One region of the Trichocoleus sp. AS-A1 genome, then DNA from elsewhere that is predicted to be linked to it. Evidence: riboswitches for the same ligand, from Rfam matches in the RefSeq annotation. Region 1 holds a riboswitch; the other holds the start of a gene.
The links. Region 1 has a riboswitch for cobalamin ahead of NC994_RS08820 (HupE/UreJ family protein). Riboswitches for the same ligand answer to the same signal wherever they lie in the genome.

Region 1 (4,426 bases):
CATCTTGCTGTTTGGAGTCGGGCGACAAGTAGAATTTGACCTGAAACAAAAGATTTTTCAGCATTTACTCACTCTGGAACCGTCTTATTTTGCTAGCAACACAGCGGGAGATTTGATTAACCGGGCGACTAGCGATGTGGATAATATCCGGCGTCTGCTGGGATTTGCCGTGTTAAGTTTGGCGAATACAGTTTTTGCCTACGGACTGACATTGCCGGTGATGCTGTCGATAAATTTGCAGCTGAGTCTGCTAGCGATCGCAGTCTATCCGTTTATGCTGATCGCTGTGCAGCTATTTAGCGATCGCCTACGGAACGAACAGCTGGTGTTACAAGAGGAACTCTCTAGCATCAGCGAATTGATTCAAGAGGATATGAGCGGGATTGGTCTGATTAAAATCTACGCTCAGGAGGAGAACGAACGCCGTGCCTTCTCTCGGTTAAATAATCGCCTGTTGCAAGCCAATATCCAATTAGCAAAGACCAGAAATGTCTTGTTTCCAATCATTCAAGGCATGGCTTTTATCAGCTTACTGATATTGCTATGGGTCGGAGCGCGGTCGATTGTGGCAGGTGCGATCACAATTGGCGATTTTCTGGCATTAATTCTCTATACTGAACGATTAGTTTTCCCCACCGCTTTACTGGGTTTTACGATTACTGCCTACCAACGAGGTGAGGTGAGTATCGACCGCATTGAGTCAATTCTGATGGCAGAAGCCAAAATTAAAGATTCTCCGAATGCACTCGCATTACCCATTGAAAAAGTAAGCGGTAAATTAACAGCGCGTCAACTCAGTTATACGTTTCCGGGAGCCGAAACTCCCGCGCTGAAGAATGTTAGCTTTACGATTGAACCAGGGGAAACCGTGGCGATTGTGGGACCAATTGGCTCCGGAAAATCGACACTTGCCAATGCCTTGCCGCGATTAGTGGATATTCCAAGCGATAGTTTGTTCGTAGATGGCAATGATATTACGCAGATAAAATTGCCCGATTTGCGCGGAGCGATCGCTTATGTCCCGCAAGACAGTTTTCTGTTCAGCACTACCATCAAAAACAACATTCGCTACGGCAATCCTCTGAGCGAACAGACAGAGATTATTAATGCTGCCAAGCAAGCGCAAATTCACCCGGAAATTCTCAATTTTCCCCAGCAATACGAAACCGTTGTGGGTGAGCGCGGCATTACCCTCTCAGGGGGGCAGCGACAACGGACGGCTCTCGCCCGTGCTTTGCTGATGGATTCCCCGATTCTGATTTTGGATGATGCTCTCTCCAGCGTTGATAATCAAACTGCCACAGCCATTTTGAATAATCTTTCGGAAGGCATCCAGCGCAAAACGGTTATTTTTATCTCTCACCAATTGTCTGCGGCTGCAACTGCCGATCGCATTTTTGTGATGGATCGAGGTCAAATTGTGCAGTCTGGGACTCATGCCGAACTTTTGCAACAACCTGGACTTTACCGTTCGCTTTGGAACCAGCACGAGCTAAAGGAAATCCTCAGCTAATTTTAGTGGCACTCAAGACGCGATCGCTATTTGAGTTTCTTGAGGTAATGCAATTTGATTCGTCGGGTTGGATGGTACTTCGGAAACGCTGGGTGTAAAGAACATTAAAGCCGAACCCAGCAGACAATTAACGCACATTTTTCCGATTCCTCCTCAAATAAAGCGGCTCTTGGAGTCATCTGTTTGAGGTTCATTTTACCCATACTTTTTAAAATGCCAGCACTGAAGTGATATGATTGCCCTACTCAATCGGTTCTGGTGGGGAGCAGCCACCAGAGGTAACGGGGAAAGTTCGGTGTAAAACCGTCGCTGTCCCGCAGCTGTAATGAGATCCGTCGTTTTGGTCTCTCAGCCAGAATACCCGCCGAGAGAAATTGATTTGCGAAATCTGCGAGGTACAGAATATGTCTAAAGATAGACGCTTTGCTTTCTTAAATCTGATGCAAAGCCGAACGGTAATTGTATTTTTGGTTTTAATTAGCACTTTCCTATGTGCCCAGCGGGCGATCGCTCACCATCCAATGGGTGGCAAGACGCCGTCTAATTTCTTTGAAGGGTTCTTTTCAGGGCTAGCCCACCCCTTGATTGGACTGGATCATTTTGCGTTTGTGGTGGCGATTGGATTACTGGCGGTTGGGCAAGTGCGGGGCGCGTTCATCCCAGCCGGGTTTGTATTGGCAGCACTGGCGGGAACTGGGATTCATTTACTCAATCTAGATTTACCGGCAGCTGAGATAGCGATCGCCGGTTCCGTGATTGTCTTTGGGGCGCTGCTGCTAACGCCAAACAAACCAAACTGGATGGTTCTTATAGCGCTGGGAGCGCTTGCTGGTTTATTTCACGGCTATGCTTATGGCGAGGCAATCGTCGGTGCTGGTATGACACCGCTTGTTGCTTACCTTCTGGGTTTCACTTTCATTCAATATGGCGTTGCCTTGGTTGCCATGCTGATTGGCAATGCAGTGAGCCGGAAATCTGCCACTCAACCTTTATCCTGGCAGCGATTTGCCGGTTTGGTTATCTGCTCGATTGGAGTGGTTTTCTTAAGTAATTCCGTCCTCGGTTAATGATAATCTCGCGCAAAGGTGCAAAGACGCTAACAGAAACTTTGCGTCTTTGCGCGAAATTTGAAAGGAAATTATCCTGATTGTGCAACACCAAAATTTAAGTGTGAAACGGCACGGTTACTAGCGGCAGAAACCCTAGTAGTATCCAATGCCAAAGCCATATGCTGGGTGAAGCTGACTCCTCTGATGGTGCCAGAAGCGCTTCGATTCTCTCCTCTAAACGATTTCGAGAGGTCATGGCACTGAACGCTGCACAGAAACTTTCAGACTGTACTGGCGAGACACTCACCACCAATAGCAGAGATTCTGCTAACAACAAGGGATCTACCTGTTGCGCCGCCCATCGATCCGCACGAAGTTCCCGCAATAGTAAAAGTTCTTGCCACAAAGCTTCTGTATTCGGCAACCAAGCAGTTATCTGGCGCACCCAGCCCAGCCAGAAAAACCAAAATGTATCTCGATAATAGTAATGCGCTTGTTCGTGGGCGAGAACTGCTTCTAGATGATCTCGATCGAGGGTTTCTAACAATCCCTGACTGACGACTAATTCAGGCTGCCAGAAACCAATTTGGGCGCTAAATAGAACGCTGGCATTGAGAAGGCGACCCAATTTACCTTCAAGCTCGATTTGGGGATAAGTGCGTGTCTGTTGTACCGAACGCCATCCTTCATGTGCCAGCTTTAGACATAAAATTCCGGCAACGCCTAAAAATCCCCAGGCGAAGGAGTAACTGAACCATCCGGCTTGCAGTCCTCCCATTTTTCCGTCTGCACCCATACAAATAACCGCGATCGCTGTCACGATCAATAGCAGTGGCGGAAACAAAAATAACCCAAAGGATCGTTGCCAGCGTTGCGTCCAAGTTCCCGATGGCTCTAACCCTGTGCATCTCAGACACCACGCCAATCCTAACGCCGTCAGAATCATCGCTAGATGCATGATTTTCCCTCCTCTCTCGCTTTGCGTGCGGATTGAAGACGAAGCGCGATCGCTTCTATTTGCTCTACGCTAGCGCTATCTAGGCTATCTGCAAAGGCGGCGACGACATCTGGGTTCCCCACTGCCAAAAACTGGTGTAACTGTTCGTGAGCTTTAATGACTTGCGCTTCTTCCCGCGATACCAAAGGTTGCCAGCAAAAGCTTCGTTCTTGTTTATCGCAAGCTAGCCAACCTTTTTGGGTCAGGCGACGCAGCACCGTAGTTACAGAAGTATAAGCTAACTCCCGGTCTGGGTCAGCCAGAATGCGATCGTGTACATCCTTAACGGTGGCAGAGCCGAGTTCCCAGACGATATTTAAAATCTCCGCTTCCAAAGGGCCAAGGGAAAGTTGTTTGGGACGGTAGTTAGGTAGAGGAACCATACATCTGAACTTTGTGCCTTGTGCAATCTCTGAATAAGCTTACACTCCAAACTTGCACTCTTGTTCAAGTTTGACAGCTTGTCTTTTGACGGCAACAACGACTCAACTCAAAATAATGGGGTTGCATCCCAATCAGAGCCAAATCTGCTGACATTGAGCCTGCGTAGGCAGGCTTTGTTTGTGTAGCCACAGACTTACAGCCTGTGAGCAATTGGCTACTAAATGACGGGTGTTACGCAGTGCTTTCTCAACATCTATGTTCTCAACGTCTATGTTATGAGTCGCCTTTCCCGCAGGATTGTCATCTTCAGCATTATCTTCAGCATTGTAATGGCACTGCTGAATTCGCCGTCGATGGCTCAAGCTCAGCCATTACAAATCACGCTAACGGCGAGTACCGATACAGATCAAATGAGCGCTGAGGACTTCTTCAAGCGCGGAGTTTACGAGGTATTGAGTGGAGATTACCTTGAAGCGATCGCTG
Region 2 (4,426 bases), on a different contig from region 1:
ATTCATGCGGCTAGGTTTATTGGGTAAAGGCAGCTTAGCCGAGGTGTGAAAATTGTTGTGACACGCTTACCCACTGATGATCCCCCTTAAAAAGGGGACTTTGAGTGGCTCGGTTCCTTCCTTTTTAAGCTTCCCTAGGCCAGGGTGGTTTCATTTATTAAAAGAAAATTCTGTAACGTTAATTTTGGTTGGCGGTAGGGGCTTTTTGATTGTTATGCCCCTACAAAATGTCGCAATGCCTCGATATTTTCTAAGGGTTGTATGAAACCACCCTGCTTTTTAAACTTCCTTAGGGGGAGCGGATACTCGCGGATATTAGGAGGGACATCCTCTTCCGCAGGATTTCGTTAACGTGCCACTTCAGCAGCAATTAAAGGTAAAATTTCCAGTTTTCTAAATAAACCTTAATTCAGCTCATTTAGAAAGCATATCAATTGGCAAACCCTCTTCTGTACTGGCGAAGGTAACAGAAGAGGGTTCGCTGTGGAAAATCAAGAAAAATTAAATGGGGTGATTCCGTCTAGGAGGAAGCGTTTCAGAAGAACTAATATTTCCTTTAAAGTCAATTCGTATTTTCCCTGAAATAAAGATGTAGCAATTATTAAATTTACAATTTTATTAATTTGACTTTATTCTAACTTTATTTAAATAAACGTATTCTGGTTTTAGTAAGCAGAGCATCTACAAAATAACAAGTCATGAAAAAGCTTTTGATGTTGGTAGCGATCGCGCTGTTCGTTCCATTCTTTGCCCAGCGCTCCGCAGCCGCGACGATACTTAAGGTGTCGCAAGAATCTAAACCCGGCTTGGGTGACTTTGATAGTAATATCTTGGGTTTTGTTGAAGCTTTCAGTACAAATAAAACAGCAGCCAATTACTACCAGTATAGCAAAGGTTATAATTCATCCTTTAGTAACCCATCCCTGAGTTTAACGGCTAAGCAATCTCACCTTTTTTTTGTAGATGCTATTGATGGGCTGTCACTGTTCATCGTTCATTCTAAGCCGGGTAATCTAACAGGTGGAGCAGCTAAAATGAGCTTTAACTTGTTGGGAGATACGGCGAAATTAAAAATTGTTGACGATTTAGGTGAGGCAACTGCAAATTCCACTGGCACCCTCTTTATTTCAAATCAGGGTTGGGGAGCTTGTTGCACTGATGGTTTAGCCATTGGTTCGCTTGACAGCAATTGGGAAATGTTAGTGCAATTTACTGCACCGCCTAGAGAGTTGAACCGCTGGCAAGTGTATTCTTCATCAACCTTGGCAAATATTTCACTCTCGATGCAAACAGGGCGTCGAGTAAAATTAAACGTTGCACCCGTATCTACACCTGAGCCTTCAAGCATGACTTCCTTAGTTTTTGCCGGGTTAGCACTGGCTGTACGTCGTCGCACTCAGGGCGGTATTTTGTAATGGAGAATTTGTATTTTTTATCAGACTTCTATGTATGGGGTTAGCTTTATATAGTCAGCAATGGTTTGGATTGATAAGGTTCTATAAGCTACAAAAAATGGGAGCATCCCGCTTTTGTAAAAAAGCCACAAACGGTCAATCAATTCTAGAGTTGCCCGATCGATCGCCAAACTTGCGAATGATACTCGATAAAGTGGGGAAAATTTTCCTTCAGTTTTGATGGGGCATCAAAAACTGGCATCTGGAGAGTCTTGGGAATACCCCCTCCCCCTGGATTTTGAGCTGCGACCGGATCGGCTAAGATATCAAGGCACACGTAAAGGGTAACAACGTGGGGAAACGCCGGTGCAAATCCGGGGCTGTGCGGCAGCTGTAAACGAGGTGACTCTCGGAAGCCAGAATGCCTACTTAGTACTACCTTCATACAGTCTAACTTCCTGCCTTGCACGGGAAAGGAGCAATCAAATTGATGCCTAGTATAAATTCAACCGATCTGATGGGACTGCAATCCCCTACTCCCCAGTCGATTCAATTGCCGCCGCTACCTTTGCGTCGTCCGTTGTTGATGGTTGGTCATGGCACCAAAGATGAGGATGGACGGCAGAGTCTTCTAGATTTTGCCGATGCGTATCAAGCGTTAGACCCGTCGCGTCCTGTTTTACCTTGTTTTCTAGAACTCACTACCCCCACGATACAGGAGGGGGTGGATCGCTGTGTAGAAGAGGGTTACACGGAACTCTCTGTATTGCCGATTTTGCTATTTGCAGCTCGACACAATAAGTTTGATGTTACGAATGAGTTAGACCGGGCAAGGGTTAGACATCCCCAGGTGAAGTTTTACTATGGGCGTCATTTTGGGATTACGCCAGGGATTTTGGATTTGTGGCGATCGCGTCTTTCGGAATTAGACCAACCCCAGTACAATCGCTCAGAAACGGTTCTGCTCTTTGTCGGTCGGGGTTCCAGCGATCCTGATGCGAACAGCGATGTTTATAAGCTTGCCCGGATTCTGTGGGAAGGTAGCGGCTACGCCACCGTTGAAACTTGCTTTATTGGCATTACCCATCCCCGTCTGGAAGAAGGGTTCCGCCGTGCTAGACTCTACGAGCCTAAACGCATTATCGTCCTACCGTACTTCCTATTTACCGGCGTCTTAGTTAAAAAGATTTTCGACATCACGGCGCAACAACAGGAGCAATACCCGGATATTTCCATGACTTGCCTACCAGAAATGGGCATTCACCCTCAGTTGTTGTCTGTATTAAGAGAACGAGAAATTGAGACGCAGTTGGGGCAAGTGCAAATGAATTGCGAAATGTGCAAATTCAGGATAGCAGCCAATAGCAACAGTAACGGGCACACTCCCGCCCACGATCATTCTCATCATGGGCATGGACATGGGCATGGGCATGGGCACGGGCATGGTCACGATCATGCTCACCCTGTTGAAGATCCATACAGAAATGTAGAGCAATATCACCAAAAGATTTGGCAAGCGCCTTGAATATTTGATAAGTAGTCATTAGTCAGTTGTTATTAGTCATTGGTGTCACTCGCAAAGAACTTAGAACTAATGACTACTGACACCCAACTACTTCATTACCTAAAAACTGATGTCTAAAGAATTTGTAATTGGTGAGCGAGTCCGTGTGGTAACGTTGCCGCCTTACGTTAAAACAGCGGAACCGATGCCGATGCTGCGTCCTCCTGATGTGATTCAGCTTGGGGAAGAGGGGGTCGTTGTTGACCGGCGTCCAGGGGGATATTGGAGCGTCCGCTTTGCCAGAGGAGTTTTTTTGCTGGATAGCCAGTTTATAGAGTCTGTGCAGGCGATCGCTGATACCGAATCAGCGACAGAGGCAACTGATGTGCGATCGCACAATGTACTACCGGAGCAAAAATATATCGTTGATCCCAGCTGAGTCAGAGGCGATCGCGTGTCTTCAAAACGAGGCGTTCGCCTAGCGCTGACCTGTCAGTTCGCACCTCAACAATCGCTAACCCCGATTAAATTACTTCCGCTTTTTCTGGTTTTTCTTGCGTGACTCCTTGGACATCTTTTTTTTAGACTTGGCTTTGGGATCGCTCTTGCCAGGGCGAAAGCCTTTTGCTTCCTGAGAAATTGATGAACCCGTGAAGCCAGAATCGCTGACCCCCTTTCTTTGAAAGCTCTGGTTAAATTCTTTCTTCGGTAATTCTTCAGGCGACTTCAAGCCCAATCCCACCTGCACATCATCCCAGTCTCCTACCAAGAAACGATCCACGGTATCAGCAGCAAAGACACGCTCTATCAGCGGCGCGGACTCTACCGCCTTCAGATCGACCAGGGAACCTATGAGAAAGCTATTCAATTCTGAGCCGTTTTCTGCAAACGATTCCAGTTGATGGGTGAGAATCGCAACACACTCAGGACGAGCCTCAGGATGATCGATTGCAATGTCTTCCAGACAGTTAAGAGCCGTTGTGCGGGGGAATATCGCCTGAGAGGTATCCGCTAGATAAGCCGCCAGAGCCGGAATCGCGGCTTGCCCGATCATGCTATAGACTAATGGCAGTTCTTCGGCAATCCATTCCCAATAGTTGCTTTCCTCTTTCTCAAACAAGCCCATGAGCGGCTCAATGCCAGCCTCAGCGCGGAGTTGGCCCAATGCTCTCCAGGCATGAATGGGTGCCCAGGATTCGAGCGTGTCTTCATCATCCCGGTATAACTCGTTGTCTGTTGCCATGCGGATCAAGTTAGGAATGTCCGTGGGGGCAATACCGAGTTCCAGATAGTCAGGCCAATTGTCAAAGTCCATCTCGGCGCAATTGCCATAGGTGAGCAGCTGGTTTACTGGTGGTGGATAACTCTCTATGCTCATCTCAACCCCTTTGTTTTCATCTCGATTGCTTCTCCCTAGATTCACTTGAGCTTTGGCACCCTCAAGTCCTCATCTCTATCACGATACCGAGGATGAATCAATATAGATAATTAGTCGCGGGATAGCGAAGCAACGTTACTCTCAAGCGTG

Region 2: another riboswitch for cobalamin. It lies ahead of NC994_RS07325 (sirohydrochlorin chelatase); the one in region 1 lies ahead of NC994_RS08820 (HupE/UreJ family protein).

The regions. Positions count from the first base shown of each region.
Region 1 is NZ_JAMPKG010000008.1:183,871-188,296, reverse strand. Features, by position in the region: gene NC994_RS08830 (ABC transporter ATP-binding protein) at 1-1,513, shown strand, start outside; gene NC994_RS08825 (hypothetical protein) at 1,526-1,651, opposite strand; cobalamin riboswitch at 1,747-1,897, shown strand; gene NC994_RS08820 (HupE/UreJ family protein) at 1,918-2,580, shown strand; gene NC994_RS08815 (M56 family metallopeptidase) at 2,678-3,520, opposite strand; gene NC994_RS08810 (BlaI/MecI/CopY family transcriptional regulator) at 3,511-3,942, opposite strand; gene NC994_RS08805 (tetratricopeptide repeat protein) at 4,165-4,426, shown strand, end outside.
Region 2 is NZ_JAMPKG010000007.1:35,535-39,960, forward strand. Features, by position in the region: gene NC994_RS07315 (nucleoside deaminase) at 1-14, shown strand, start outside; gene NC994_RS07320 (hypothetical protein) at 699-1,415, shown strand; cobalamin riboswitch at 1,707-1,842, shown strand; gene NC994_RS07325 (sirohydrochlorin chelatase) at 1,885-2,919, shown strand; gene sipA (regulatory protein SipA) at 3,029-3,337, shown strand; gene NC994_RS07335 (hypothetical protein) at 3,428-4,276, opposite strand.